One region of the Pseudoalteromonas sp. Z9A6 genome, then DNA from elsewhere that is predicted to be linked to it. Evidence: predicted binding sites of a transcription regulator. Region 1 holds the regulator's gene; each other region holds the start of a gene.

Region 1 (8,711 bases):
GCATTGACTACACAAGGCACTAGTTCATGAATGCAGCGCGCATAATATTAAGCGTTTTATTCATTAGCTGTATGGTTTGGCTTTGGTACCCTTATTTTGCACAAACAAATATTGTGCCTCAGGCTGAGCCTGAAGTTATTGCTAAGCCTGATTACATAGCTATTGAGCTCAAACAGACAGCCTATGATGAGCAAGGTAAAATTAGCCACAAAGTCACTGCGGCTAAAATGGAGCTATACCAGCAATTAGGTTTCACGTTTTTCGAAAAACCCATTTTTACTTTATATAACGAACAACAAACGTGGCAAATAAATGCAGACGAAGCAACATTATACGAAGATAAACAATTAATTTTAGAAGGTAATGTGGTTGCCAAAAATTTAACCGATAACGCCATGATAGACAAAATCAATGCTGATAATATTCAGGTTGATATAAAGCTATTAACAATGCGTTCGGAGCAACCCGTCATCATCACTGGACCCAATTTAAAAATCACCGGTAAAGGCCTAGAAGCCGACTTAAAAGCCGAAGTGATAAAACTAATTAACCATACGCGAACCATATACTATGACCAATAAAATATTAAAATCACTTATAATTCCTACACTTATACTAGCGTTTAATAGTAGTGCTGCAGAGCAAAACACGCAACCTGCTGCCAATCAAATTTCAATAAGTGCCGACAAGCAAGAAGGTCAATTGAAAGCTAATGTGGGTATTTTTGAGAAAAACGTTGAGATTATTCACGGTAATCGCCGCATTACAGCCGATCGCCTCGAAGTACACAAACGTGATGAACTTGGTGATAATAAACAATTATTAATTGCCACAGGTAGCCCTGCGCACTTTGAAGAAAAGCAATCAGACGGCACGACTATGAGCGCCAGTGCTGACGAAGTACGTTATGATGTATCTAAGCGTTTTTTAACGCTTGTTGGTAATGCACAAGTATCGCAAGCCGGACAAAAAATAAATGCTAAAAGCATTACCTACGACATAGAGCAGCAGCTCATCAGTGCCGAAAAAGATGAAAACTCAACTGACCGCGTTCACACAATTTTAGTACCGATCGAAACTAAAAAAAGTAAAAAAGGCGATAAAGGTCAACCATGAGCACATTAAAAGCAGAACTATTGGCAAAAAGCTATAAAGGTCGTGAAGTTGTAAAAAACGTCGGCCTTGAAGTACAAGCTGGCAGTATAGTTGGCTTACTTGGCCCTAACGGTGCTGGTAAAACAACGACTTTTTATATGATTGTAGGGCTTGTTCCTAGCGACAAAGGTAAAATATCTATTGATGATAACGATATTACTCTTTTACCTATGCATAGTCGTGCTAGATTAGGCATAGGCTACTTACCACAAGAGTCATCGATTTTTAGAAAGCTGACTGTTTATCAAAACTTAATGGCCATTTTAGAAACGCGCAAAGAACTAAATAAACAAGCCAGAGAAGACACGCTCAATAACTTATTAGATGAATTTAGCATACAACACATTCGTGATAGCCAAGGTATGGCATTATCGGGTGGAGAGCGTCGTCGTGTAGAAATAGCACGAGCACTGGCAGCAGATCCTAAATTTATATTACTGGATGAACCGTTTGCCGGTGTTGACCCTATTTCGGTATTAGATATAAAGAAAATAATAGAACATCTTAAAAATCGTGGGATTGGTGTATTAATTACCGACCATAACGTAAGAGAGACCCTTGATGTTTGTGAAAAAGCCTACATTGTTTCTCATGGGGAGCTGATTGCATCAGGTACTCCAGAACACGTATTAAATGATAAAACAGTACGCGATGTTTACTTAGGCGAGCAATTTAGGCTGTAACATTTACGCCATGTCTTTAAGCATCTGCTAGTATTAATTATAACAACATAAAAGGATTGTTAGAGATACATGAGGCAATCACTACAGCTGCGCATGGGCCAGCAACTTACAATGACTCCACAGTTGCAACAAGCTATTCGTTTGTTGCAACTCAGTACATTGGATCTCCAGCAAGAAATACAAGAAGCTCTCGACAGTAATCCACTATTAGAGGTTGAAGAGGCAGACTATTCTGAAGACGCTGCTGGTAAAAACGAGCAAAAAGCTGATACCGATGACATAACTGTTAGCGCATCTGCTGATGATGCTCCGAGCGAATACGAACAAGATACTGGTGAAGCACTTGCAAAAGACACGCTAAGTGACGACATGGCTATGGATGTTAGTTGGGATGAGTACATGAGTGCCGCCCCAGCAGCCTCATCAGGTCCAATGCCTGAAGACGAATCTATATACCAAGGCGCCTCTACTGAAACGCTCCATGAGTATTTAATGTGGCAATTACAACTAACGCCATTTAGCCCTACCGATGAAGCCATCGCGATTGCGATTGTAGAGGCCGTCGATGATTCAGGTATTTTAACTCTCAGTTGCGAAGAAATTTTAGAAAGCTTTAATCAAGAAAACGAAGATGATAACGAAGTCGAACTTGATGAAATTGAAGCGGTATTAAAACGCATTCAACTGTTTGATCCTGTTGGTATTGCTGCACGTAGTTTACAAGAGTGTTTGTGTATTCAGCTTAATCAATTTGATAAAGAAACACCTTACATTAATGAAACGAAAATGATTTTAACCGAGCATATTGATCTATTAGCAGCTCGCGACTATCGTACATTAATGAAAAAAACTAAGCTTAAAGAAGAAGAGCTTAAAGAAGTGATGACACTAATACATACTCTCAACCCAAAACCTGCAGATACTATTGTAAGGGAAGAATCTGAGTATGTTATTCCTGATGTGTCAGTTAAAAAAATTAAAGGTCGCTGGGTTGTCGAATTAAACCCAGATAGCATGCCTAAAATTCGTGTTAATAGCCAATACGCGGCAATGTCTCGCACTGTAAAATCAAGTGGCGACAGCCAGTTTATTCGCTCACATTTACAAGAAGCTAAATGGTTTATTAAAAGCTTAGAAAGTAGAAACGACACGCTATTAAAAGTTACTAATTGTATTGTTAAGCAACAACAAGGATTTTTTGAACATGGCCCTGAAGCCATGAAACCAATGGTTTTAAATGATGTCGCTGAAATGGTAGAAATGCACGAATCGACAATTTCGCGTGTGACTACTCAAAAGTACATGCATACACCCCGTGGTATATTTGAGCTTAAATATTTTTTCTCAAGCCATGTAAGTACTGAAAACGGTGGTGAATGTTCATCTACAGCAATACGTGCGCTTATCCGAAAATTAATCGCAGCAGAAAACTCAGCAAAACCATTGAGTGATAGCAAAATAGCGGATATATTGGCTGAGCAAGGAATTAAAGTAGCAAGACGTACAATCGCAAAATACCGTGAATCTCTTGCTATTCCACCGTCAAATCAGCGTAAAAGTCTGATTTAAGACGCTAAACTAAGAGGGTAATGCTTATGCAACTAAACTTAACTGGTCGTCACGTAGAATTAACCGATTCACTAAGAGACTATATTAATACTAAATTTGCGAAGCTTGAAAGACACTCTGATCATATTAATAATGTTCATGTCATTCTCGATGTAGAAAAATTAAATCAAAAAGCAGAAGCCACAATACACGTAAGCGGTGCTGAGCTATTTGCCTCTACAGAACATCAAGATATGTATGCCGCTATTGACTCGTTGATCGACAAGCTCGATCGCCAAGTAATCAAACACAAAGAGAAGCTTGCTCGACACTAATATGATGAAATTAAGTTCACTTATATGCCAGGACTGCAGCAAAGCTGCGGTCCTTTTTAATAGCAAAAAAAGAATTTTAGAGTTCATTAGCGAACTTGCTCACGACAAACTTCCGTATTTACCGCAACAAGATATTCTTAACGCTTTAATGAGCAGAGAGAAATTAGGTAGTACAGGTATAGGGCGTGGCATTGCTATTCCTCATGGAAGAATGAGCGGTGCAGAAGAGCCTTTGGCTTTAGTGCTCGTTAGCGAAACTCCAATAAACTTTGATGCAATCGATAATCGCCCTGTTGATATTTTTGTCGCACTCATCGTACCAGATGGCGATAACCAGCAGCACTTAAAGACTCTAGCAACCATTGCTGATAAACTAAACAACAAAGATTTTTGTAAACAGTTACGCAGTGCAAAATCTGATACTGAGCTTTACCAAGTTATTGTCGATCAATCATAGTTTTATAAAGGGTGTTAAATGGAGTTAATTATCATAAGCGGCCGTTCTGGTTCTGGAAAGTCGGTTGCTTTGCGCATTGTAGAAGATTTAGGTTATTATTGCGTAGATAATATTCCAGTAAACCTACTACCTTCATTAGTTCGCAGTGTGTCTGATAGCTACGATAAAATTGCTGTTAGCATAGATGTGCGCAACATCCCTAAAGAACAAGATGAATTTAACGATATTCTTGAATACTTGCCTGGCTTTGCAAACCCTACGTTGTTTTATTTAGATAGCGACGATCAGACATTGATCAAACGCTTTTCTGAAACACGCAGATTACACCCACTATCAATAGACTCGTTGCCCCTTGATTTAGCCATCAAAAAAGAAAAAGAATTACTTGATGTATTAACCACTCGCGCCGACTTTATGATAGATACGACTGATTTAAGTGTTCATCAACTCGCTGAATCTATTCGTGAAAAGATTTTAGGTAAAAAAGATAAGCAACTGATTGTCACATTTGAATCATTTGGTTTTAAACACGGTATACCAAAAGAAGCAGACTACGTATTTGATGCACGCTTTTTACCAAATCCACACTGGGAACCAGAGTTAAAGCCTTTAAATGGGTTAGATCAACCGGTTAAAGACTATTTAGCTAATCACAGCATAGTGCAAAAATTCACATGGCAAATTCAAACATTTGTACAAACGTGGTTACCACATTTAGAACGAAATAACCGCAGTTATTTAACCATTGCTATTGGGTGTACAGGCGGGCAACATCGCTCTGTGTATTTAGCGCAAACTATCGGTGAAAGTTTCGCAATGACACATCCCAATGTAAAAATTCGCCATCGCGAGCAAGAAAAATAATATAGCTGAATAATCACCTGTTCAGCTTAGGTAGAGTAAGTTATGCATTGTGAAGATACCTTTTTAATAAAAAACAAATTAGGCTTACACGCCAGAGCAGCTACTGTGCTTGCGCAATTAGCAGTACAATTTGATGCGACAATCACATTATTCCAAGATGACAAAGAAGCAGCAGGCGATAGCGTACTTGCACTAATGTTACTTGAAAGTAGCCAAGGAAAAGAAGTTAAAGTTGTTTGTAAAGGCCCTGATTCTGAGCAAGCTTTACACGCTGTTGGAGAATTAATAGCACAACGCTTTAATGAACAAGAATAACCTGTTTTATAAAAACAATATTCGCATTACTAATGCTTCAATTAAAACAGATATATAAAATAGATAGGTTAGTAACGCCAGTTAACTCACCTCCCCCCCATAAAGTAATATAACAATTTATAAAGGACGCCAATGCCTGAAGCTTTTGAACAAGATTACCCACTACAGCAACTAAAACAGGTGACGAAGTCACTCAATAGTGGTCAATTTGTTCAAGTTAGGCGCATGCTCGCAAAAACGGCTCCTTGTGATACCGCATTATTATTAGAATCATCACCGCATAAAATTCGCCGACTGCTTTGGCAATTGGTCGATCCTGATGTGCAGGGTGATGTTCTTGAAGAATTATCTGAAGATGTTCGTTTAGGCATTATTGCCCAAATGGAACCTAAGCACATTGCCGCCGCAACTGAAGACATGGGCCACGATGACTTAGGTGAAGTATTACGTAGCCTGCCAGATACCGTCTATAAAGACGTTGTTAGCGCGATGGACATTCAAGACCGTGAACGTGCCACGCAAGCACTGTCATATCAAGAGCGTTCAGCAGGTGCGCTAATGAACACCGATACGGTGACCATTCGCCCTGATGTAACACTCGATGTTGTACTTCGTTATATTAGACTGCGTGGTGAGTTACCAGAGGGTACAGATGATTTATATGTTGTTGATAAACATAACTGCTTTATAGGCGCTTTATCGCTGAGTACATTATTAACTAATCCGCCAGAAAAAATTGTGCGCGATTTAATGGATGAAGATTGTGAGTCTATCCCAATCTCAATGGATGAAAGTGAAGTAGCGCAATTATTTGAGCGCCATAATTGGATATCGGCCCCTGTGGTGGACGATAACGACCAACTCCTCGGTCGTGTTACTATCGATGACATCGTTGATGTAATCCGAGAAGATGCCGAGCATAGCTTATTAAGCCTAGCCGGTCTTGATGATGAAGAGGATACATTCGCGCCTGTACTAAAAAGCTCTAAAAAACGCTCAGTTTGGCTAGGAGTTAATTTACTAACCGCACTTGCAGCTGCTTTTGTAGCTAGCTTTTTTGAAGGCACTTTAGATGTGCTACCTATTTTGGCTGTGCTTAACGGTATTGTCCCTTCTATGGGTGGTGTTGCTGGTAGCCAATCATTAACGCTTGTTATCCGTGGTATTGCAGTAGGTCATATAAACCAAACAAACCAACGTTTCTTGATGATGAAAGAACTGGCCATTGGCGCGCTAAACGGTATTTTGTGGTCACTATTAATTGCGGGTGTTATTGCGCTATGGCAGTGGGACTTTATGCTTGGTGGCGTACTCGCTTTCGCTATGTTTATGAACTTAGTGGTGGCAGGTGTTGCTGGTGCAAGTATTCCAATAATTCTTAAAAGAATGAATATAGACCCTGCTCTTGCAGGGAGTGTGGTGCTAACCACGGTGACTGATATTGTTGGTATATTCGCCTTTTTAGGTACTGCTACATGGTTGCTGATATAAATTAAACGCTTTAAATGTAAAAAACTACAGCAAAAATACTTAGGGTAAATCAGTAGCTATGGCAACGGATACCAAACATAAAAATGACATACCTAAAAAAACGCTAAAACAAAAAAGCGTATCCATATTAAAAAGTGTACTGGTATATGGCTCTATATTTTTCGTCCTTTATACCGCCGTCAATTGGTGGCGGCAACCTGTCATGCCAGCAAATCCTCAATTACAATTAATCGATTATAAAGGGCAAAACATTGATTTAGCAGCAATGAGCCAAGATAAACCCACGCTTGTGTATTTTTGGGGAACTTGGTGTCCTATTTGTAGTATTACCTCCCCTGCCATAAACGAACTCGCAAACGAGAATAAATACCCCGTTGTGAGCATCGCGATAAAATCAGGCTCTGATCAAGAGCTGCATGATTATTTAAATGAGCAGGGCTACAGCTTCAGTACTGTTAACGATCAACACGGGGAGATATTTTCCGATTGGCAGGGACAAGTCACGCCATCTTATATAATCTTAAAAGATAATAAAATGACGCAAGGACTCACCGGCATTCAGCCGTTATGGTCACTTAAATTGCGTTTGTGGTTATCATCAATGCTTTAAAAAAAAACTAAACTTAGCACAGGATATCTAAGGAGAGGGGCTCTAAAACCTCACCCTATATCACCTACAATAATATAGATAATAAAGAGCAAAGCTGACTTAATTTACGTATACAAAAGCTAAAAAACGCGTGCCGCAATTAGCCTTATCTATTAGCAAATAAAATTACTAACGTGTGCTTTGTCGATTACCGCCTACTTTTGGCTTAGTGTTTGCCTTTTTAAATTGGCTAAAACCGGTATGTCGCGTTAGTGCTGGACGCCCACCTTTTTTACCACCTTTACCTGCTTTTTCATCGCGCCCTTCTTCTGGAACTAAACAGTTAGGCCCTTTACCAATTAAATTAGCTTTACCCATTTTACGTAGAGCTTCACGTATCATTGGCCAACCAGCTGCATCGTGGTAGCGTAAAATAGCTTTATGTAATCTACGTTGGCGTGCGCCTTTAGGTACTGGAACAACTTCTGAGTTGTTTTTTATATTACGCAAAGAGTTCATCTCTGTATGGTAAATAGTCGTCGCATTAGCCATAGGTGATGGGTAAAAATTTTGTACCTGATCAAGCTTAAAGTCGTTTGATTTAAGCCATAAAGCCATGTTTACCATGTCTTCATCTTTTGTACCTGGGTGAGCAGATATAAAGTAAGGAATTAAATACTGCTTTTTACCGGCTTCTTTAGAGTACTTATCAAATAGTTCTTTAAATTGATCGTACGCTCCCATACCTGGTTTCATCATTTTTGATAATGGACCATCCTCTGTATGCTCTGGCGCTATTTTTAAGTAACCGCCTACATGGTGCGTTACTAATTCTTTAACGTAACGCGGGTCGCGTACAGCTAAATCGTAACGTACACCTGAAGCAATCAATACCTTTTTAATACCCTTAACTTCACGTGCTTTTTTATACAAATCTATTGTTGGCGTATGATCTGTATCCATGTGTTTACAAATATCTGGATACACACATGATAAGCGTCTACAGGTACTCTCGGCCTTTTTACTAGTACAGCGCAGCTTATACATATTCGCCGTTGGGCCACCTAAATCAGAAATAACACCAGTAAAGCCGGGGACTTTATCTCTAATTTGTTCAATTTCTTCAATAATAGATTCTTGCGAACGACTTTGAATAATGCGCCCCTCATGCTCTGTAATTGAGCAAAACGAACAGCCACCAAAACAGCCACGCATAATATTAACTGACGTTTTAATCATATCGTAAGCAGGTATTTTAGCATCACCATAACTTG
Region 2 (8,711 bases), on a different contig from region 1:
AATCAATACTTTGCTTTAACGTATGTAAAATCGCATCTGGCGATGTTTTTACTTCTTGATAAATAACAGCTTCCGCTAACATGCTAGCAAGTTGTACTAATTGCTTCTCAGCTTGTTCGTCCACTTTATCTAGCGGTGCAGTTAGCCCCTCTAAAATGGCTTTTAAACTTGTTAACTGCTCTTCAATTAATGGTTTTACATCTTCAAGGCCTTGTGTTTTACCTTGCTCTAACCCTTCTTTGTAACCTGCTTCTTTACCTTCGCCAACGCCTTTTTCAAAGCCGTCTATGTAGCCTTGCTCATGACCTTGCTTGAGGCCTTCTTCGTAGGCGTCTTGCCTAATGCGTTCAAGCTCAACCATAGTAAGCGCAGGCAATTCTGGTTCTTGTGGCTCATCAATTGGCATTTCTTCAGCTAATTCTTTTTTATACAGATCACTAAGCGGTGTGCCGTAAGCCGTAGAGCGATTGCCAAAGCTGCTCTCATCTGGTGCTACATCTGGAATAGCCCAGTTTTTTAATAATTCATCTGCTTCATCAGCCCGAAGTGTGCGCCCTTTGAGTTTGCTCATGGCTTACAAGAACTCCTCGCCACCGCCGCCGCCCAGCTGAATTTCACCTGAGTCAGATAAACGACGCGCTGTTGATAAAATCTCTTTTTGCGCCGCTTCTACTTCACTTATACGGACAGGTGCCATAGCTTCTAAATCATCAGCAAGCATTTCGGCTGCACGCTTAGACATATTGCCCAGTATTTTATCTTTAAGGGCATCGTCGGTGCCTTTAATTGCTTTCATTAATACGTCTTGTTGTACTTCTCGCAGGATTGCTTGAATACCACGGTCTTCAACATCCATTAAGTTTTCAAACACAAACATTAAGTCTTGAATTTGCTGCGACATCTCTTCGTCATGCTCACGAATAGAGTCCATTAACTGCCCTTCTACATTGGTATCTAGGTAATTTAAAATATCTGCTGCAGCCTTCAAACCACCCATTTTAGCAGCTTGTGCACCTGCTTGGCCGGCAAATTGTTTTTCCATTATTTCGTTTAGTTCTTGTAGTGCTGCTGGCTGAACCTCTTCAAGGTTTGCAATCCGCATGGTTAAATCTAAGCGTACTTTTTCAGGAAACTGAGAAATAATTTCAGCTGACTGTTCTGGCTCTAAATATGATAATACAATGGTTTGAATTTGCGGATGCTCATTGCGAATAATACTAGCGACTTGCTTAGAGTCCATCCATTTTAATGAATCCAAGCCTTTAGCGCCTGAGCCCATAACAATTTGGTCAATAAGGCTAGCGGCTTTGTCTTCACCAAGTGCTGCTGTAAGCGCTTTTTTAATGAAGTCTTCTGACTGAAAACCAATGGTACTAAAGCTTTGAATTTGCTCTATAAATAAGTTGTGTACAGCGCTTATTTTAGCTTGTGATAAGTCCTGTAGCCCAGCCATCGCCATACCCACTTTTTGCACCTGCTTAGGCTCTAAGTGTTTAAGGATTTGCGCGGCATCTTCTTCTGATAAACTCAAAAGTAATATAGCGGCTTTATCTACCCCATCAAGCTTATCTACATCAAAGGCTGGCGGGAGTTGTTTTTGTTCTTGATCAGTCATCTTCTGTTAACCACGCTTTCACTACTTGTGATGATAGTTCTGGTTCGTTAGCTACAAGGGCACGGATTGCTTTAAGTAAATCTTCGTCGCCATGTAAATCTGGTAACTGCAGTGTACCATCACTTGAGAAACCAACCGAAGCAGAATCAAAGTCTTTATTTAGCATATCAAGCGTGTTGTCGCCAATATCTACGCCTGAGCTTAGTGCATCTTCGTCGTATTCTTCTAGTGTATCGTCTGGGTAAATTAAGCGTTTAAGCATTGGTTTTACTACAGCCATTATCAATACAATGATAACTAAGGCGCCTAGTACAAGGCGGGCTATTTTCATAAACCAGTCTTGCTCCCACAGTGGCACTTCTATTGCTAAATTTGTTGCTTCACGTACAAACGGCACGGTAACTACTTCAAGTGCATCACCACGTTGCATATCAAAGCCCACACCGCCTTGTAGTAAGCGACGAATATTTGACAATGCTTCAACCGAGCGTGGAGCCATGGTTGTTTCGCCGTTTTCTCCCACTTTAGGAATATAGTCAACAGCAACTGATACGCTTATTCTGCGTATTACACCACTTTGCTGGCGCTTGTGAGAAATAGTTGTATCGAGTTCATAATTACGTGTTGCTTCTTTGTGGCTACGGGTTGGTGACGTAGCTGTGCCTGCGCCGCCTTGCCCAGCAACCTCAGGAATATTTGAATTTAGCGGTGGCTGATTTGTAAGCGCACCTGGAATACCAACAGCTAGGCCGCCAATGTTATTTTCTTCAAATGTGGTTTCGCTTCTAACCGCTGGTAGGTCTGGGTTATAACGCTTTTGAGTTTCCTCAATCGAGCTGAAATCCATACTCAAATCAACTTGAGCTGTATAGTTTGCAAGCCCAACAACCGGTATTAAAATACTGTCTATTTTTTCAAGGTACTCTTGTTCGCGCTTACGCTCTAAATCGTATTCTTTACGAGAGCGTGCTGCTAGTGAGCTTTGCGAACCTGAATTTAATAATCGACCATTTTGATCGGTAACTGTAACACGTGCAGGCTCTAAGCCTTGTACTGCTGAGGCAATCATATCGACAACAGAGTCTACTTCTTCACGGTCAAGTGAGCGCCCACGTTTAAGTGTTAATACAACGGTAGCTGATGGTTTTTTCTCTCTGCGGGCAAATACGTTTTCTTTAGGAATAGCTAATAATACTTTGGCGCGAGTAATGTTGTTAAGCTCTTCAATTGTGCGTGCTAATTGCTGTTCACGACCATGTTTTAGGCGCTCACGCTCCAAGCGTTGGCTTACACCAAAGCCCATATCTTGCATAATAATGTCAGAGCCTGATGCTGGACCTTGCTCTAACCCTTCACGGGTCATTAGTAGCTTAATGTTTTGGTATTCACTTTCATCAACCGATACAACATTGCCATCGAGTTGATATTCAATTTTTTGTGCATCTAAAAAGTCTAATGTTTGAATAAGCTCTTCAGTTTGCATTTTGCCTAACGGCCGCATATCTGGCTGACGAGCCCAAATAATAATGAAAATCGCGATAGCCAAACAAATCGCTAATGCTATTACCAGTGTTACTTGGCGCAATACATCAACACCACTTAAAGCACTTAAGTAGCCTGACTTTTGTTCTTGTTGATCATCACCACCACTTTGGTCGATACCGCCGCCAGCAAGTGCTAGGTCTGTAGATTGGTTAGATTGCGCCACAATAATTCTCCACTACCTAATTAAACAGGCATGTTCATGATTTCTTTATAAGCTTCAACAAGTTTATTACGAACCTGTACTGTAGCCTCAAAAGCAACTGACGATTTTTGAGAAGCAATCATCGCCTCAGCAAGAGATACACTTCGATCACCCATTTCAACCGCTTTTACTTTTTGACCTGCATCTTGCTGTAGACCGTGCACTGTATTTAGTGCATCACTTAGCATGTCGCCAAATTGTGCTGTAGAAGTAGACTGCACCTGAGTTGGCAGTTTATTAGTTTGATTATTACGGCCGGCTTCTAAAGCCATTGATTGCATTTCTTGAAATACAGCACTGTTTTGAATTTTCATAATTTATCTCTGACACGCAGTGAACTCTTATAAGTAATAAAGCACAAAGCATGCCAAATAATTAATCACTAAAATACAATAGGTTAACTTTAATTTGTGTGAGTCAGAGTTTTGACAACCCTAAGTTCGCAGCGCAAACTTAGGGTTTATAGGAGGTTAAGCTGGAAGTGAAATACCTAAATCGCGCATTTGCGCTAGTTTATAACGTAAAGTTCGTGGGCTTATGCCCAACGTTTCGGCAACGTCTTTACGCTTACCTTGGCAACGTGCAAGGGTTTCTAAAATAATGCGATGCTCTTTGTCTTTAAGCTCATCTTTATAGCTACCGGTATCTGCCGCTAGCAAACCTTGTTTAGGCTCATCCTCAGCATGCGACTTTTCATCATAATATGCAGAGCTTAAAGTGCTTTTATCAACACCTTTGTCTGCATGTGCTAATTCTGTTGGCGATACGGTTTGCGCCGGTGCCAATGAAGGCTCCATAACAAAGTTATTAGATACTAAGTTTTCGATAAAAATAGCATGCTCGTTTATTGTATCGCCACTTCGCAATATAAGTGCACGCTGTATAACGTTATCAAGCTCGCGCACATTACCAGGCCACGCGTGAGCCAGTAACTTTTGCTCGGCAGCTTTATCTAAATACGCCATAGGCTCCTTGCTTTTACTTATATGGCGCTCAATTAAATGCTTAGCCAATACAATAATATCGCCAGGGCGTTGGCACAATGGACGCCACATAAGTGGAAAAACATTAAGCCTGTAATATAAATCTTCTCTAAACTGATTATCTACTACGGCTTCTTTTAAATCACGATTACTGGTTGCCAAAATACGTACATCGAGCTGAATTGTTTTACGCCCCCCTAAACGCTCTACTTCACGTTCTTGCAGTACGCGTAAAAGTTTAGCTTGTAGTCCTAAGTCCATTTCAGTAATTTCATCAAGTAAAATAGTACCGCCTTGTGCTTGCTCAAACTTACCCGGACATGCTTGAATCGCCCCCGTAAAAGCCCCTTTTTCGTAACCAAATAACGTGGCTTCGAGCATATTTTCAGGAATAGCCGCGCAGTTAATCGCCACAAATGGCTCATTACAGCGGCTCGACTTATCATGAATATAGCGAGCAAGTACTTCCTTACCTGAACCACTTGGGCCAAGTACCATTACACTTGCATCAGAGCGTGCTACTTTACTCGCAAGCTCCAATAATTGAATACTAATTGGGTCAGCAACAATAGGTCCGTCGGTTTCTTTTGCTTTTTCAGGCAAATAACGGCTCACCATATTTAACAGCACTTCAGGTGCAAATGGTTTAGCCATGTAGTCAATTGCACCTAGGCGCATGGCCTCTACCGCATCGTCAATTGTGGCGTACGCCGTCATCATCAATACAGGTAAATCAGGGTGGTTTAATTTAATACTGCGTAGCAAATCAAGTCCACTCATTGCGCCCATTTGCACGTCGCTTACAACAAGCGAAAATTGATCTTTTTTAAGCAGTAACATTGCTTGCTCAGCACTGCTCGCTGCAATACATTCAATACCCGACATTTCAAGGGTATCGATTAAGGCTTCACGAAGCCCAGCGTCATCTTCGACAACTAAAATAGTGTTACTCATAATGACCCCTCTAATTTAGATGCTGTCTTAATAGGCAGTAACAAGCTAAAGCAGGCACCACCATGCGTATTATTAGTCACATCAACACGGCCTTGGTGTGCATTAGCAACCGAACTCACTACAGCAAGCCCTAAGCCTGTGCCCTGACTTTTAGTAGTAAAAAATGGTTCAAAAATTTTATCGCTTTGGCTTAAATCAACACCTGGGCCATTGTCGCTCACACTAATACGAACCATATCTAAATCTTTTAAATCTCTTTGTGCGCTAATTTTTACTTTTGCACCGCCACCAATAACTTGAATACTATTGTGCACAAGATTTTGAATAGCACTGGCCAATGCCGTTTTATTACCGACTATTTGTATATCGGGTTCTGGTAAGCTTACATCCAGTTCACTTTCATTAAGTGCGACCATCGCATCAGCGCCCGCTTTAACTTCTGTTAAAAGCTGCTGCATTGAAACTTGCTCAACAACTTGCTGATCGCCACTTTTAGCAAATAAAAGCATGTCGTTTACTTGAGTTTCTAAATCTTTTAAACGCGACATTAACTTTGTTTGAAAGTTATCGCGAGATGCTTCGGGTAAGCGCTTTGACCCTAAATTAGCAGCGTAAAGCATAGCGGCTGAGAGCGGCGTACGGACTTGATGCGCTAATGATGCAACCATTTTACCCAGCGCACTTAAGCGCTGCATATGTGCAACACGTTTTTGTAAGCGGCGGGTTTCGGTTAAATCCGTCATTAAAATAAGTTGCCCTGGCTCTGGTGCTAAAGCGGTAATATCGAGCTTTATTAAGCGCCCATCTTTTAAGGACACTTCGTGGCCATCATCTTGATGCGGCCTAAAAGAGCGCTGAATAACATTAAACCAGCGTTCGCCTTCAAGTGGCTCGCCAAGCATATCAATCGCTATTTGATTCGCTTTTGCAATCAACCCTTTGCCATCAAGTACAACCACGCCTGCTGGCATGGTATCAACCAAATGCGAAAGCCAACTTGCTTGCTTGCGCAGATCGCTTAATTCACCAATGTACTCCTCTTGAAGTAAACATGGGTTATACTGATTTGCAGAAAAAAACTGTGGTTTTAGCACGCTAGCAAGGGCCATAATCAAATCTCGAATTGATGTAGATACATGACTAAATGCACGATTTATACCAAAATTTATTTACATACTTATCATTGAGTTACATCAATAATTTGAGCGACATAAAAATGACGCACACAAAAAGGAATAATAATGAGTGAGCAAATAAAGTGCCGTTGCCCGTGGCTCGACACCACTAAACCCGACTACGTTATTTACCATGATGAAGAATGGGGCGTGCCTCTTTATGATGATACAAAGCTGTTTGAATTTATCACGCTAGAATCAGCGCAAGCCGGCTTAAGCTGGTACACAATTTTAAAAAAGCGCAGCGGTTATAAAAAAGCATTTGCTAATTTTGATGTAAAAAAGGTAGCCCAATTCACACAAGATGACATTGAGAGACTAATGCTTGATGAGGGTATTGTGCGCAATCGCTTAAAAATTTCGGCAACTGTTAACAACGCAAAGCGCTTTATAGAAATCCAAAAAGAATTTGGAAGTTTTAGTAACTACCAATGGCAGTTTGTGGGTAATAAGCCGATTATAAGTAATTTAAATAACGCTGAGGACTACCCAGCAATTACAGAGGCATCAACCGCATTTGCTAAAGACTTAAAAAAACGGGGTTTTAAGTTTTTAGGCCCTACAACGGTTTACGCTCATATGCAGGCCTGCGGTATGGTTAACGATCACAGTAATGATTGTTTTAGAAAAGAAGAAATTATTAAGACTTTTAGTGAGTAAGTGATTTATAACCATAAAAGTAATTTGTTCACAAAGAGGTTAAGAGACGCTGTGCTTTAGAGAAGTAACGCGTAGGTTGACTATGGCTTCTCATTTACCCTCGTTTTTTCTCTTTGTGAAATAACGTTTTAATTAAATGATTAAAAGCTACGCTTTTCACGCGAGCAAGCTCAGCGTCTACCGCCAAGGTTTAAGTTTGGGTTATCTTGTAGACGCCAAGCTTGCTTGCGTGACGGGCAAAGCCCGTAAAGTGATTGATCACAAATGAATAATAAATAACGAAAAGTATTTCACCATTTTCGTATTTCTAATCTCTTGAAAGATTATACTTTTTCATTTTCTCAACGAGTGTTGTTCTGCGAACCCCTAATATCTCTGCAGCGCGAGCTACAACGTAATCATAGCGCTCTAACGCTTGGGTAATTAAGCTTATTTCAAGTTCGGCTAAATAATCTTTAAGTTCAATACCATCATCAGGTAATAGCCCACTACCCGTTTGGCTAAACTCAGCGTCTGGCTCACTTTCGTAATCACTAAAGCCTGTGCTAAATATATCGTTAAAGGCGTCTTTTTCCATTAACTCTTCAGGGTATTCTGGCTCGTAGGCTTCAACTTCAATGTAACGATATTTGTTAGGTAAATCAGGAATATCGACCACTTTGTCAGGGAACATAATAACCATACGCTCCACCAAATTAGCAAGCTCACGAATATTACCAGGCCAAGCATGTTCTTTTAAGCTCTCAACTGCGCGCTCTGTAAACTTAGCGGTAGAACCAGTCTGGTCGTTAACACGGCGCATTAACTCTTTTAAAAGCAGCGGTATATCATCAGCACGTTCACTCAGCGATGGGTTTTCGATAGGAAATACATTTAATCGATAGTATAAATCTTCCCTAAAACTCCCCTCTTCAATCATTGTTTCAAGATTACGATGCGTGGCCGCAATAACGCGTACATCAGCTTGGATTGCCTTTGTACCACCAACACGTTCGTAGCTGCGTTCTTGCAATACTCGCAGCAACTTAACTTGCATTTGCAGTGGCATATCGCCTATTTCATCTAAAAATAGCGTCCCACCTTGAGCGAGTTCAAACCGTCCTTTACGAGCCGATATAGCACCAGTAAACGCGCCTTTTTCGTGGCCAAATAGTTCACTTTCGAGCAGCTCCGCTGGAATAGCACCACAGTTAACAGGCACAAACGGTCCATTAATACGCTTTGAAAGCAAGTGTACATTACGGGCAACCACTTCTTTACCTGTGCCTGATTCGCCTAAAATTAAAACATTGGCGTCGGTTTTTGCCACTTGTTCAATTAAAAAGCGAACATCTTTTACGGCCTCTGTTTCACCAACAAGTCCGTCAAAAGTTTTATGTGGTTTAGTATGCTTATGCTCATTTGGCAACATGCGCTGATACTGTTGGCAATCGTGAAGTAACTGCGTTGTCACTTCGTGATTAAATGGCTCGCAAATAAGCCCCACCACATTAGCTATACTTAATAGTGGTTTTAGCGTTTCGCCAATTAATAAAAACGGTAATGTTGGATAGCGTTTAATTAAGCTTTCGTGGTCA
Region 3 (5,674 bases), on a different contig from region 1:
TGATCGGCATTACCCAATAGGGGCTTTTTTGTCTTCTGAAATTAAATGCTGAACACTGTCACTTATTAAAGCAAAGCATCTGATCTAACGCTGGAATTTAATAGTGCATTCGCACTATTCCAAATTTAAGAAAGCTTAGCTTAATCTATGGATTAATTTTATTTAGATTACGTTTATTATTAGGGGTAACTAAAGAATAAAAATTACACAATATTAAATTAATGTAGCTTTAAATAATTTGGATAGGTATTTACTTGGGAAATTTGTAAAAGTGGTGGCCCCTCCCAGACTCGAACTGGGGACCTAACGATTATGAGTCGTGTGCTCTAACCAACTGAGCTAAGGGGCCAACTTTATATAACTGCTAGGCAGTTAATTTTTGAAGCGTTCAGTCACAGAGCGACTAAAGCGGGTTGCAGTATAAAAACTTTTTAGGTGCTTGTCACTACCAAAAACCTTTATTTTAACAATCAACAAGCTAACTGCTTAAATAGTAATCTTTTAAGTGGGAATAAACATAAAATGTAAGATATTTACCGTGCTATTCACTGCATTAAATTATAAAAACCCCTATCCCATATAGTCTTTTATATTTAACCCTCTACTTTTTAAGCAAAGCTAACATATATGTATAGGCATATAAGGCTGTAAAAAATATGCTTGGGGCTACTGTCAGTGCCAAATTAGGTGTCTGATTAATTACATTCACCATAATCACTAAGCTCGATTGAACAGTAATCGGAATAATAGGCGCAAAAAACTACACCTGCTATTTTTTTGTTACTTAAATACGAGGCGCTAGAGTTAATTGCATTATTGAAGCTTTGTCGTATTGCTACGTTTTGTGGTGTTTTAGAATGAAACATACAAATAATTGGAGTTACAAACGCAAGCGTTACATAACTAAACTTATACTTGTTGACGACCCTTTCTAAAATAAAGGTAAAAAAAAGCGTTACAAATCCACTATACAAACCCTGCACTAATGCAGCTAGAAGCGTAACCGATTTAGCAATGTCTGCCGCACTATTTGCCCAGTAGGCCCAACTAAAATAAAAAACGAAAGACACAACGCCTGACATTATAAGTCGAATATTCAATTAACTGCCTCAATATGCCTAAAACCTAGTTTAATGATAACACTAGAAGTGAAGGTAATATTGTCACTAAATAATAAAGTATTTGATTGTATATTGTAGATGTATAAACACACTAATGTTGAAGATTTCCTAAATGGCATCAAGTCAGAATCTGAGCGCGACTGTTAGCTGGAAAGCTTATTAGTAAACAATAAGTATAGTTTTAAAATAATATTGGGAGTGAGTTAAGGAAGTGAATTAATGGGTTGAAGAGCTTTAAAAATTGGATTTAACCTAAAAACTATCTAAAAACGCTCTAAAAACTCTCTAAAAACTAATATTGTGAGCCGATCGGTACTGAAGTATTTAGCTAAACCTCAGTAGTCGGCTTACACAATATATAATCTGTCATTATTTTTTCGCAATAATGTAGATTGCATGTATTAACCCTGGGAAATAACCTAGCAGTGTTAATAGAATATTTAACCAAAAATGCATACCTAAGCCAACTTGCAAAAACACACCTAATGGCGGTAATAAAACCGAAAGTATTATACGAATAATATCCATGATCAAACTCCATTTAAATTAAGCATTAGAAAGGCGTAAAGCCCAGTGTTAGTGGGCCTTAACTATACTGTATTATTCAGCAACAATAGCTAGTTTATCAACTACGTCACGAACATCTTCAGCATTTTTAGCAATTTTAACTGCTAGTTGTTTTTCAGCTTCAGACTCTACTGAACCGTTCAGAGTTACAATACCATTGTCGGTATCAACATCGATGTCTGTACCACCAACTTCTGAGTCAAACAGGAAGCGAGTTGTGATTACAGTGGTGATTTTAGCGTCCGTTAGGTCGTTATCATCATCGTCCATCATGTCATTGCTTTTATCTTTGGTATCCATGCTTTTAACAACAGTAAGGCTGTTATCAACATCAGATACACCATCTAGGCTAAGTACAAGTTCTTCTGCTAGCTCTTTATCAAGCTCGCTATTAACTTTACCTGTAAGTACTACTTTGCCATTTTTTACATCAGTGTTAATGTCAAAGTTGTTTAGATTAGTGTTCATAAGTAGAACGGTTTCTGCCTTACCATCAATCCAAGCATCTTTACTTTCGTTTTCCCAGCTGTTTGCTTGGGCACCCATAGCCGTAGTACCAAGAACTAGAGCTGCGATAATAGACTTGTTAAATGTTTTCATAATCTTTCTCCTTTTGATTAAAGACACTTTAACTAATGCGAGCTTCAGGCCAACTTTATTTACCCTTTAAATTCAACAGCTTGAATTAATTAAGAGATTAAACCTTATCTATGTTTGTGTAACTATTTACAGGCTACTCGGTAAAACTTTCTCAAATAGTGAAAATAGCTAGATAATTGCTCTTTTGGTTAATCTATCGTTAATATAACAAAACAAAAAACACCGTTAAAAAATAACCAATTGATAATTAATGAAATTATATTTGGTACGCGGTTTGTAACTTAACTACAAGAGCAGTATCAATAGTAAATATAAGAAGGAATAACTCATGTCTGTAAAAGTTGAAGACCGCCCAATAGAACAAGTACGCGAACAAGTGATTGATCAATTACAGTCATGGTGTTATTTCTGTTGATGCATTTGAAAGACGTTTAGATAATGCGATGGATGCACCTAATAACGAAGCACTGCTAGCCTTAGTAGAAGACTTAACACTTAATACCGATCAGCAATATAAAGCAGAAAAACAATCGCAATTTAAACCACATTATAGTGCACAGCAAAACAGTGATGATGATTTTACATTACGCAGTATTTTAGGATCTAACGAGCGAAGTGGTCAGTGGGTTGTGCCAAAAAATATATATTTGAGTAACTTTATGGGATCGGTGGTGCTTGATTTTACCGATGCTATTTTTGCGCATCAAAATGTAACTATTCACGTTAACTGTATTTTTGGTAGCGATGAAATTTACGTACCAGAGCATGTCAATGTAGTGTCTAAAATGTTTTGTATTTTAAGTAGCCTTGAAAATAAATCTGTGTCGCTTAACAAATGCCAAGGCCCTACAATTCATATTGAAGGAAAGGCAGTAATGGGCTCGGTTGAAGTGAAAATAAAGCGCACAATTAAAGAAAAATTTATAAGCTTTGCAAATGAGCTAAAAACCCAGTTTGGCACGGGTAATAATAACCGCTCACTATAATTGAGTAGCAGCACTTTAGCGTGCTGCTTAGTATTTTATTATAAATCGTTATTTCGCTCGCTTGGTGTATCACTTAAATATTCTACAAACTCAACTTCAAACCCTGCAGGATCAATAAAGTAGACATTCTTTCTGAAAGGATTCTCGCTACCTTGCTTGCTTAGAGTAAAACCCACTTTATTTAAGCGCATTACTACTGCGCTTAAATTATTAGTTACATAAGCAAAGTGTGCAAAACCAATTTGATGGCCCGATAAATTTCTGTTTTCACCTTCACCATGACTGCTTATCGCAATGTAATGCGTGTCATCTCCAAAGTGTACCCAGCGTCTTGGTTTTCCATGCCAATCGCCTCTGCCCTCACTTCTAATCGACCAATGTGGAAATACAGCGCGATAAAATGTAAGCATACTATCTATATCACTCGCGACTAAGTTTACGTGCTCTAAATACATAATGTTATCCTATCAGTTAAGTTAGGAGCACGATAAAACCTCAAGTTAACTTTAGGTAAAGTGTTATTTAAAATTAATTTATTTAAATGCAGATAATTATTTTTTAAAAATATATAAACTTTTCAATCTTGTATAAAAAACAAACACAAGTATTTGGGGTTTATTGTTTACTTTATGGCAAAAGTCGCTAAAATACGCCGGCTGAAATATATAAACGTTCTTTTACAACCCAAAGGTAATACCATGCATCCAATGTTAAACATTGCGGTTCGCGCTGCGCGCAACGCAGGCAAAATTTTACTTCGCGCAAGTGAAGATTTATCAAAAGTTGAAGTGCAACAAAAAGGCGCTAACGACTTAGTAACTAACATTGATAAAGAAGCCGAAGCCGTAATTCGTGACACTATTTTACAGTCTTACCCTACTCACTCAATTGTTGGTGAAGAACTAGGTGAGCATAAAGGCAAGGATGATGATTACCAATGGATTGTAGATCCTATCGATGGAACAACTAACTTCATCAAAGGTATCCCTCATTACGCGGTTTCTATCGCACTTAAAGTTAAAGGTCGTTTAGACCAAGCTGTTATTTATGATCCAATTCGTGGTGAGCTTTTCACTGCATCTCGCGGTCAAGGCACTCAGTTAAACAGTAAACGTCTACGCGTTAGCAAAACTACGGTTCTTGCAGGCACTGTACTTGCTACTGGTTTCCCTTTCAAAAACAAAAACCACATGGATGCATACACTGAAGCGTTTAAAGCATTATTTGTACACACTGCTGATATTCGCCGTGCAGGTTGCTCTGCTTTAGATATGGCATACGTTGCAGCTGGCCGTGTTGATGGATTTTTTGAAATTGGTTTAAAACCTTGGAACTCTGCTGCGGGCGAACTAATGGTTAAAGAAGCGGGCGGTATGGTTGTAGATTTCGCTGGTGGTAATAACTATAACCACAGCGGCAATATTATCTGTGGTTCCCCAAAACTGACTCAAGCAATTATTCGCGAAATTCGTCCAGTATTAACTGAGTCGTTACTTCGCTAATTAAATGCTATTAATAGCATACTAAAAAGGAGCCCTGGCTCCTTTTTTTGTGCCTAAAAATAAGGGTTATCTAGCTTCAACTCTACTGTTTTACCTTTTTCGTAAGGTAACGAGTTTAAATCTTTTGCGAAATATTCATCAAATAAAGCATCAAACTCGCCATTTTCTTGCATTATCTCAAGCCCTTTTTTAATTGCCACTGCAAGCTCTGGCTTACTATTTGATACAAAATAATAAAACCCTGTTGGATAACTCATATATAAATTAGGTACTATCACTAGGTTACTTTGTTTATTTGCCGCTAGCTCTGAATTAACCTCGATAAATGAACGTGGGAAGTAATCAATACGCCCTGCACTTGTTAAGGCAAACATAGCCTGATAATTTGCAAACGGTCTTATATGCAAGCCATTAAACGCCATTATTTTTGTATCAGGCCAATCATGACCTTGCACTGCAGAAAGCCTACCTAACTGCTCTAAGCTCGTAATACCTTTAAATCTAGCAATGCTATTCTTACTTGTTAATAGTGCCCTTTTACCTATGTAGCCTTTAAATAATGGGATTTTAATCGCAATAGCTAAAGACTCTCTTTCGGGGCTGCTCATACTCCAGTATAAATCTAAATTTTTTGTATCTAGTGCTATTAAAGTACGTTGTTGATGGGGATGAATTAAAACGGGGTTAATCTCTGCAGGGTATTGTGCGCTCACCAATGCTTTTTCTAATAGCTCGTTAAGGTAGTCGTCACGAGCATATTGCACACGCTGCTCCTGCGCTACATTTACGATATTTACCTCACTCGCTAAAGCGCTGCATACAAACAAACTTACTACGTTAATCAAATACTTTAATGGCAACATAATTATCACCCTAGTTATTATCGGTAGTCTTAACA
Region 4 (8,711 bases), on a different contig from region 1:
CATGGGCATGTGAAGTAGGCAAAACGAATATTCGTATAAACTGTATTAATCCAGGCGCTACTCGCACTTCTATGCGTGCTGCTGCATACCCAGGAGAAGATAGAGACGCGCTTGCTACACCAGAAGATTTAATGCCAACCTACTTATACTTGATGAGCGATGATTCTAGTAAAGTGAATGGCGAATCGTTAGATGCACAAGTAAAAAAGTAATTTAGTGTTTAAAAAATTTATACAACACACATTAAAAAAGCCGCAATTAGCGGCTTTTTTGTGTTCAATAAATAACTAATTTATTATTTACGTTTAGTAGGCTTAACACGTTGATTGTGTTTTTTAACTGCTTTGCGGATCTGGTTGATTTTAGCGCGTTTATCTTTGCGTTTTTCAGGCATAACAGAAAGCTTAGTTTGTGTCTCGCGCCCTAATTTAACGGTTTTGCGTAAGTAGTTTACTGTTTCTAAATCATACTCCATCCAACCACCTTGTGGCACGCGCTTATCAAGCTCTAGTTTACCGTAACGAATACGAATAAGACGAGATACTTCCGCATCTTGAGACTGCCATAAACGACGTACTTCACGGTTACGCCCTTCATTTAACGTTACGTTAAACCAGCGGTTAACGCCTTCGCCACCCATAGGGGTTACAGTCGTGAATTTGGCTGGACCATCTTCAAGCTCAACACCACGTAGTAAGTTTTTAACCGTTTCATTGGTTACTTCACCAAATACACGCGCAGAGTATTCACGCTCTACTTCATAGCTTGGATGCATTAAACGGTTAGCTAATTCACCATCATTAGTAAAGAGCATCAAACCCGATGTATTAACGTCTAAACGACCCACTGCAATCCAACGTTCACCATCAATGCGAGGAAGTCGATCAAATACTGTACGACGCCCTTCTGGATCTTTACGTGTGCTTAACTCACCTTCTGGTTTGTTATACATAATTACACGACAGATTCTATCTGCTTTTTCTTCAATCTTTACAGTGTGTCCGTCAACACGAATCAAATCGGTTTCTTCAACACGGTCACCTAACTTTGCCACTTTACCGTTTACGCTAACGCGGTTTGCGTCAATGTATTTTTCCATTTCACGGCGTGAGCCTACGCCTGCACGGGCTAAGACTTTTTGTAACTTTTCACCTTGTATAATACTCATTCGGATGGTTCTCTCACAGAAGGATCGCTCAATAACTGGTTAATTTTACTTTGCTGCTCAGTTGGCAACGCAGGTAAATTTTCAAGCCCAGTTAACGAAAAATAATCTAAAAATTGCTTAGTAGTTGCATATAAAGCCGGCTTTCCCGGAACCTCTTTATGCCCTACCACTTTAACCCACTCTCTTTCGAGTAAGGTTTTAATAATATTCGAACCCGTAGTAACACCTCTTACTTGCTCAATTTCGCCGCGTGTAATGGGCTGCCTGTATGCAATAAGTGATAATGTTTCCAGTAAAGCACGTGAATACTTAGGCGCGCGCTCTTGCCACAAGTTATTTAACCAAGGGCTTAAACTACTGCATGCCTGAAACCGATACCCACTACCAACTTCAACTAAGCGAATACCACGAGTTTGAAAATGTTCTTGTATTGTATCTATTGCGTCGTTTATTCGCGCCATAGAAATAGCTAAATCTATTAATACAGTGTCTTTAAGGTGGCGTTTACTCACAGGCTTATCTGCAACAAAAATAGCTGCTTCAATGATCTCAACTAGTTGTTCATCACTAATTCGCCGACCCGCCATACACACTCTTAACAAATAAAAACACACAGCCATCTATTATGACAGAACAACACCAAACTAGGAAAATATATCTATCAAATAACTAAATTTAAAACACAAAAAAGCCAGTGACTAGCACTGGCTTTAATCTTACTTACTAAAATGGTAACTATTAGTTACTTTTAAAAGCTTCTAATGCATCATCTTCAGCTACTGCGTTACCATATTTTTTAATGTAACCCATAAACTCGCTTTTACTGATGCGCTTATCTTGGTTTTTATCCATGTAACCAAAATGATTTGAAATATCATCATCGTTACCTTCAACTACCGAGATATAGCCATTGCTGTCGTTATCTAGACTTGCAAAGCTGCTTTCAATTTTATCGAATTTAGCAATTTCAGCTTTAAATGCCGACTCACTTACTTCAGAATCAGTGGCTACTTTACCATTGTTTAACTTCATGTAAGTGTTGAATTCTTTGCGGCTAATTTCGTTATCCATATTGGTATCAATATTTGAAAAATGGCCCCAAATGCTATCGTCATCAGCTTCAACTTTTGAGATGTAGCCATCGCTGTCATTATCTAAACTTGCAAAGTCACTGTCTATTCTTTCAAGACCTTGATTAGATGAACAAGCCGCTAGGCTTAATGATGCTAAAATAGTGGCTGCTAATGTTAACTTTTTCATAAGACGTATCCTTCGTAATTAATTAAATGTCACTTTAACTAATACAAATCCAATGCCAATAATAGTTAACTTATAATAATCAACAACTTAATCTCATCCTGTATATTTATTAAACAGTTTCAGTAAGTTAAGCTTGCAAGCTTTGCAAACAACCTTGTAATTTTTGCAAAAAAATACCCGGTAATGACCAGGTATCTCAAGTTCAGTTATATCGTTAAGCTAATAATTAGATTGCTGCGTTTTGGTAGCGTTTAACAAACTCAGTAACGTTTTGACCATTACATTTAAGAGAGTTTAAGTTACCTATTTTTTGACGAACAGGTGCTAAACCTTGTTTTAGGGCCGTCATACATAATTGAGTTTCTTGTTGAGCGTCTTTTGCAAACACTTCTATTTTTTCAGCAGATACTGTGCTTAGCGTCGTTTTTTTAGCTATATCGCGAATATCTTCACCATTACATAAAATACTTTTAGAAAAACGAGATAAGTAAACGCCGTGCTGGGCAGCTTCTTTACGAGCAACGCTAAAGCCTTCGTTTGCACTTAGTACACATAACTTAGACTCAATTTTATTATCTTGACTGAAGTAAGTATTGCTTTGTGCTGAAGCAGTTGCAGATGCTAATAAAGCAGTAGCTAAAAGTAGTTGAGTTTTCATGAGAGATCCTATTTGAACGAGCTAAACAAGTGAATTTTGCGCATTATATATTCAATAAAGTTAAGTTCAATTGAATTTTTTATTTATTTAAATAATTAATATTGTATTCACAATGTTTAAACTTTACCCATCATTTGATCAACATTTGCGCAGCTATTATCTCAATTCAGTCATGTTATGTACGCGTATTTACTGATACAATTTAATCTATTAAATAGATCCAATTTTAAGGTAAATTTTATGAAAGTGATTTCTTTCAATATCAATGGTCTGCGTGCTCGTCTTCACCAATTACAAGCAATTATCGACAAACATCAACCAGACGTTATTGGCTTGCAAGAGATTAAAGTTCACGACGAAGCATTCCCACTAGAAGATGTACAAAAAATGGGATATCACGTCTACTTTCATGGCCAAAAAGCCCATTATGGCGTAGCTATGTTATGCAAAAAAGAGCCTAAATCGGTCTTAAAAGGCTTTGCTACCGATACAGAGGAATCGCAAAAACGCATGATAAGCGTCACTGTTGAACAAGATAACGGTCGCGACCTTACTGTCATGAATGGCTATTTCCCACAAGGTGATAATATTAATCACGAAACTAAATTCCCTTATAAACGCCAATTTTATAAAGATTTAATGACACACCTTGAAACCAATCACACACCCGATCAAGACGTCATCGTTATGGGTGATATCAACATATCACCTACCGATTTAGATATTGGTATTGGCGAAGTAAATGCTAAACGTTGGTTAAAAACGGGTAAATGTTCTTTCCAACCGGTAGAGCGTGAATGGCTTGCAACATTACTTAATTGGGGTTTTAAAGACACCTTTAGAGAGCAAAACCCCGAAACAGACGATCAATACTCGTGGTTTGACTATCGCTCTAAAGGGTTTGTAGATAATCGAGGACTTCGTATAGATGTAGTGCTTGCAACCAATGAGCTTGCAGCACGCTGCATAGATACAGGTATTGATTACGAACTTCGCGGTATTGAAAAACCTTCAGATCATGCCCCTATATGGTCAACATTTAAGTAATTATTATGCTCAGCCTAACAATGCAGGGGCTACTTTGGGCTCTTGTGATTATTATTGCTCTATTAAGCTTTGATAAAAAAACATATAAAACATTGCTTAATACGCCAGTCCGTCAAACTGGCGTACTTGCGTGTGCGTTAGTGTTTGCAGTGCTTTGGCGAATAAAGGCTGGCATTTTAACTGGCCTTGATTTACACATACTAGGTGTTACGGCTGCTACATTAATTTTAGGCTGGCGATTGACTATTTTAAGTAGCCTACTTGCCACAGCCCTACTCGCTGCCTTTGGTCAAATTGAACTTGAGCTATTACCAGTACAACTGCTTATTGGTGCGTTTATTCCTATTTTATTGAGCTATCTTGGCTTTATAATTAGTTACCAATATTTACCTCGTCATTTTTTTGTTTATATATTTGTTTGTGCGTTTATAACCGCAGGATTTATAGCCTGTATAAAAATAAGCCTAGGTGCTTTATTTTACTTAGCTATAGGGCAATACAATTGGCAAGAACTTGCAGATAACTACGTTTATTTAAGTGCCATAATTTGGTTTCCTGAAGCAATGCTCAACGGCATGGCTATAACAATTATGATCACCTATCGCCCGCATTGGGTAAAAACTTTTTACGATAAGGACTACCTAGACTCATGAGTCTACAATATCAATGCCCGCTATGTAATCTCGCACTTTTGAAAACTGATTCAACACTTCGTTGTGCTAACAACCACAGCTTTGATTTTGCTAAAGAAGGCTATGTTAATTTACTGCCTGTGCAGCAAAAAAATTCAAAACAACCGGGTGATTCACTTGAAATGGTACAAGCCAGACGCGCATTTTTAGAGCTTGGTTATTATGGCTTCTTACAACGAAATCTTAGCGATATAATTAGTAATATAAGTGCGAATACTATTATTGATTTAGGATGCGGTGAAGGGTTTTATACCCAAGCAATCGCAAATAAAACAAATGCTGTTGTATACGGTGTCGACATTTCAAAATCAGCGGTTAAATATGCAGCTAAGCGCTACCCTAATTGCCAATTTAGTGTGGCATCAATCAGCCAAGCGCCCTTTAAAAGCCAATTTGCTGATGTACTTGTAAGTGTATTTGCACCTTTGTTTGAGCAAGAGCTTGAACGCCTAGCAAATCAAAACACAACATTAGTGGTTGCAAGCCCAGGACCTTGTCATTTAAAAGAGCTAAAATCGTATATATATTCAGAAGTAAACGAACATACTGAAATAGCCACTCCAAAAGGATTTCAAAAATCAGAACAGGCTCTTTTAACAGAGCATGTAGCGCTTAGCTTTACTGATATTAAAAACTTAATAATGATGACGCCATTTGCATGGAAATTTAGACCCGAGCACTGGACAGCACTCGAACAAAAAGGTGAACACAATGTCACCTTATCATTTTATATTACTCAGTTTACCAAAATAGATAATGATGTAACTCTCTAAAACTGCTCTTTAGTAAATGCTCTATCCATTTTTTCAAACATATCTTTAAGTAAATTGGCAAGCTCCATATAACGGGGCTTGTTTTCACTTAACTGCGTTTGATATCCATTAGCTGCCATTTTAGTGTACAGCTCGTTGTACCATTTTTGCATCGCAGGATCTAAAGGCGTTTGCGCTCGTTTACCTAACCAAAATAAACCTTGTAAAGGTAACGATATAAAAAATAATACACTTGCAATGGCTTGCGGTAAAAAATCAGGACCTAAGTAGTTAAGCTGAAAAAACAACGTTAGCATAGCCAAGATTGGCATTACTGTAATGGCAAGCTCAGTCGCTCTAATCACTCTAAACTCTAAAAACAAAGGCGCAAGCTCTTTACGCATTGGCCATTTTTTACCATACAAACGGCCTGTTTGTAGTTGTGACATCACACTTTTTTGCATCATGACTCCTCACAGATACTGCTTTTAAATACAATGGAAAAACGAGCTATACTCAAAGTGTAACACAAAATGAAAGAGTTACACTTTCTCAGTAAAACAGCTTAAATTTACCTTTTAATGGCGAACAATCCTAACTTAAACATCATAAATAAGGTAAAATATTTAACATTGAGTTAACCACTTTGCAGTTGAACATTTAATTGTTTTAGCCTTATTTAATACCGTAAGTGTAACTATTACGTATTCACTTACTAAACTTGTTTATGGAAATTGAATTTATGCCTACAAGCTCTCCTAAGTCACAACACGTTTTAGTGCTAAATAGCGGCAGCTCTAGCTTAAAGTTCGCCATTATAGATCCAAATAATGGTCACGAGGTTATCTCTGGTTTGGCTGAGCGCTTAGGAAGCGAAGCCCCTTCAATAAAATATAAATATAATGGGACTAAGACCGCTATTAATTTGAAAGCTAACGAAGCTCACGCTGAAGCAATCAATACCCTAGTGGCATTAATTAAATCACATAAATTAGATGAGCATTTAATAGCAGTAGGTCACCGTGTTGTTCACGGTGGTGAACATTTTATACAATCAATACTTATCGACGAAGATGTTATTTTGGGAATTACACAAGCTGCTACACTTGCTCCACTGCACGGGCATGCTAATTTATTAGGCATTTCATCTGCAAAAGAATCTTTTAAAGGATTACCCCAAGTCGCGGTATTTGACACCGCGTTTCATCAAACTATGGATGAAGTCGCTTATCTATATGCCCTTCCTTATAAGTTATATACCGAGTTTGGCGTAAGGCGTTATGGTTTTCATGGTACAAGCCACTGCTATGTTGCAGATCAAGCCGCTCAGCTATTAAATCAATCCCTTGAAGAAAGTAATTTTATTAGTGCTCATTTAGGTAATGGCTGCTCTGTATGTGCAATAAAAAGCGGTAAAAGTGTTGATACAAGTATGGGCTTAACTCCCCTTGCAGGCTTAATTATGGGTATGCGCAGTGGTGATATCGATCCCGGTTTATTTAACTTTTTAACTACACAACTAAATTATAGCGCTCAGCAAATTGACGATTTACTAAATCAAGAAAGCGGTTTACTGGGCATAAGTGGGCTTTCTAACGATTGCCGTACAATTGAAGAGGCTTCGCTTTCTGGGAATCAAAGAGCAACTCTAGCAATCGATATGTTTTGCTATCGGCTTGCCAAACAAATTGCAGCCTACATGGTGCCATTACAGCGCCTAGACGCTGTAATTTTTACTGGCGGTATTGGCGAAAATTCAGATCTTATTCGTAAAAAAGTAATCTCTCAACTTGCCTTTTTAAACATTGATTGCGATGAGGAAGCTAACCTTAAAGCCCGATTTGGACAACAAGGGATTATTAGCACTAAAAAAACAAAAATTAAAGTTATCGTTATACCTACAAACGAAGAGTGGGTAATAGCAAACGATGCCGCAAGCATAGTAAAGGAGCTTTAATTATGGCACGTCGTATTATGTTGATTCCTGTATCTACCGGTGTGGGTTTAACGTCTGTATCGGTTGGTTTAGTGCGTGCACTTGAACAAAAAACAGTTAAAGTTAACTTTTTCAAACCCATCGCTCAGCCTCGTTCAGGCGAAACTGGTCCTGAAAAATCAACACAAATAGTCACTCAAGGTTCACCTATTAACCCACCCACCCCTTTTGCTCTTGATTATGCTGAGCAAATGATTGGCGACGGTAAAGGTGATGATCTACTAGAGGAAATTGTTGAACGCTTTGAAAGTAAAATAAACGACGATGAAATCGCTATTATTGAAGGTATGGTAACCACTCGTCGCCAACCTTATGCTGGACGTGTAAACCGCGAAATTGCACAAACGCTCGGCGCTGAAATTGTATTTGTACTTACCCCTGGTAATTACACCATTACACAAATAGAAGACCGCCTTGAAATTGCAGCAGGTAACCATGGCGGCATTGATCATTCTCGCGTACTGGGCTGTATTTTTAATAAAGTAAATGCGCCACTTGATGAAGAAGGCCGTGCACGCGCCGATTTAGTCGACGCTTACAAACCCGAAGAGCTTGAAAACGAGTTTAATCGTTTAGCGTCTTTACCTATTTTTAAAAAAAATCCGTTTATGTTACTTGGTGCAATCCCGTGGGATTTTGACTTAGTAGCCCCGCGCGTAAAAGACTTAAGCGCATACTTAAAAGCCACGATTATTAACGAAGGAGATATGCTTCATCGTCGTCTGCGCCGTATTACTTTTTGTGCTCGTACGGTTTCAAATATTTTAAATTATTTTACGCCAGGTGCTTTATTAGTAACACCAGGCGATCGCTCAGACATACTTGTTGCTGCGTGTTTATCTGCTATGAACGGCACTAAACTTGGCGCTATATTACTCACCGGTGGCTTTGAGCCAGAGCCACGCATTATGGCTTTGTGTGAACAAGCCATGCAAACCGGTTTACCAATACTCGCAACCGATGCCGACACATGGCGCACATCACTATTACTGCATAACTTTAATATGGAAGTACCAAATGATGATGACCAACGCATTGAAAAAGTAAAAGATCACAATGCAGAACATATCAATTCAAGCTGGCTCGATACTCTAGCTCAAAGTGTAGGCAAAACGCGTAAGTTATCACCACCTGCATT

The links. Region 1 encodes sigma-54, which starts transcription at its own class of promoters, with help from an activator protein. Its sites were predicted from a motif close to GTTGGCACGNNNNTNGNNT; they were not measured.
Region 2: the regulator sigma-54 is predicted to act here: its motif matches at 3,716-3,734, upstream of fliE (flagellar hook-basal body complex protein FliE).
Region 3: the regulator sigma-54 is predicted to act here: its motif matches at 2,324-2,342, upstream of GQR53_RS20200 (BON domain-containing protein).
Region 4: the regulator sigma-54 is predicted to act here: its motif matches at 2,470-2,488, upstream of GQR53_RS03985 (EF-hand domain-containing protein).

What each region holds. Positions count from the first base shown of each region.
Region 1 covers NZ_WTKZ01000009.1:2,240-10,950, reverse strand. Annotated here, with positions in the region: gene kdsC (3-deoxy-manno-octulosonate-8-phosphatase KdsC) at 1-30, shown strand, start outside; gene lptC (LPS export ABC transporter periplasmic protein LptC) at 27-581, shown strand; gene lptA (lipopolysaccharide transport periplasmic protein LptA) at 571-1,116, shown strand; gene lptB (LPS export ABC transporter ATP-binding protein) at 1,113-1,838, shown strand; gene GQR53_RS05395 (RNA polymerase factor sigma-54) at 1,908-3,407, shown strand; gene hpf (ribosome hibernation promoting factor) at 3,434-3,721, shown strand; gene ptsN (PTS IIA-like nitrogen regulatory protein PtsN) at 3,726-4,178, shown strand; gene rapZ (RNase adapter RapZ) at 4,197-5,042, shown strand; gene GQR53_RS05375 (HPr family phosphocarrier protein) at 5,085-5,357, shown strand; gene mgtE (magnesium transporter) at 5,490-6,848, shown strand; gene GQR53_RS05365 (protein disulfide oxidoreductase) at 6,907-7,458, shown strand; gene GQR53_RS05360 (YgiQ family radical SAM protein) at 7,627-8,711, opposite strand, start outside.
Region 2 covers NZ_WTKZ01000003.1:91,203-99,913, forward strand. Annotated here, with positions in the region: gene fliH (flagellar assembly protein FliH) at 1-571, opposite strand, end outside; gene fliG (flagellar motor switch protein FliG) at 575-1,615, opposite strand; gene fliF (flagellar basal-body MS-ring/collar protein FliF) at 1,608-3,323, opposite strand; gene fliE (flagellar hook-basal body complex protein FliE) at 3,344-3,676, opposite strand; gene GQR53_RS02000 (sigma-54 dependent transcriptional regulator) at 3,833-5,299, opposite strand; gene GQR53_RS02005 (ATP-binding protein) at 5,296-6,408, opposite strand; gene GQR53_RS02010 (DNA-3-methyladenine glycosylase I) at 6,541-7,134, shown strand; gene GQR53_RS02015 (sigma-54-dependent Fis family transcriptional regulator) at 7,442-8,711, opposite strand, start outside.
Region 3 covers NZ_WTKZ01000105.1:300-5,973, reverse strand. Annotated here, with positions in the region: tRNA gene GQR53_RS20215 (tRNA-Ile) at 273-349, opposite strand; partial or broken gene GQR53_RS20210 (hypothetical protein) at 602-1,082, opposite strand; gene GQR53_RS20205 (YqaE/Pmp3 family membrane protein) at 1,491-1,649, opposite strand; gene GQR53_RS20200 (BON domain-containing protein) at 1,722-2,288, opposite strand; partial or broken gene GQR53_RS20195 (LiaF domain-containing protein) at 2,617-3,274, shown strand; gene GQR53_RS20190 (VOC family protein) at 3,313-3,729, opposite strand; gene suhB (inositol-1-monophosphatase) at 3,973-4,776, shown strand; gene GQR53_RS20180 (transporter substrate-binding domain-containing protein) at 4,830-5,639, opposite strand.
Region 4 covers NZ_WTKZ01000006.1:75,979-84,689, reverse strand. Annotated here, with positions in the region: gene GQR53_RS04000 (YciK family oxidoreductase) at 1-212, shown strand, start outside; gene rluB (23S rRNA pseudouridine(2605) synthase RluB) at 296-1,168, opposite strand; gene scpB (SMC-Scp complex subunit ScpB) at 1,165-1,755, opposite strand; gene GQR53_RS03985 (EF-hand domain-containing protein) at 1,907-2,428, opposite strand; gene GQR53_RS03980 (exonuclease III) at 2,655-3,086, opposite strand; gene xthA (exodeoxyribonuclease III) at 3,327-4,133, shown strand; gene GQR53_RS03970 (energy-coupling factor ABC transporter permease) at 4,139-4,786, shown strand; gene GQR53_RS03965 (putative RNA methyltransferase) at 4,783-5,598, shown strand; gene yfbV (terminus macrodomain insulation protein YfbV) at 5,595-6,041, opposite strand; gene GQR53_RS03955 (acetate kinase) at 6,320-7,534, shown strand; gene pta (phosphate acetyltransferase) at 7,537-8,711, shown strand, end outside.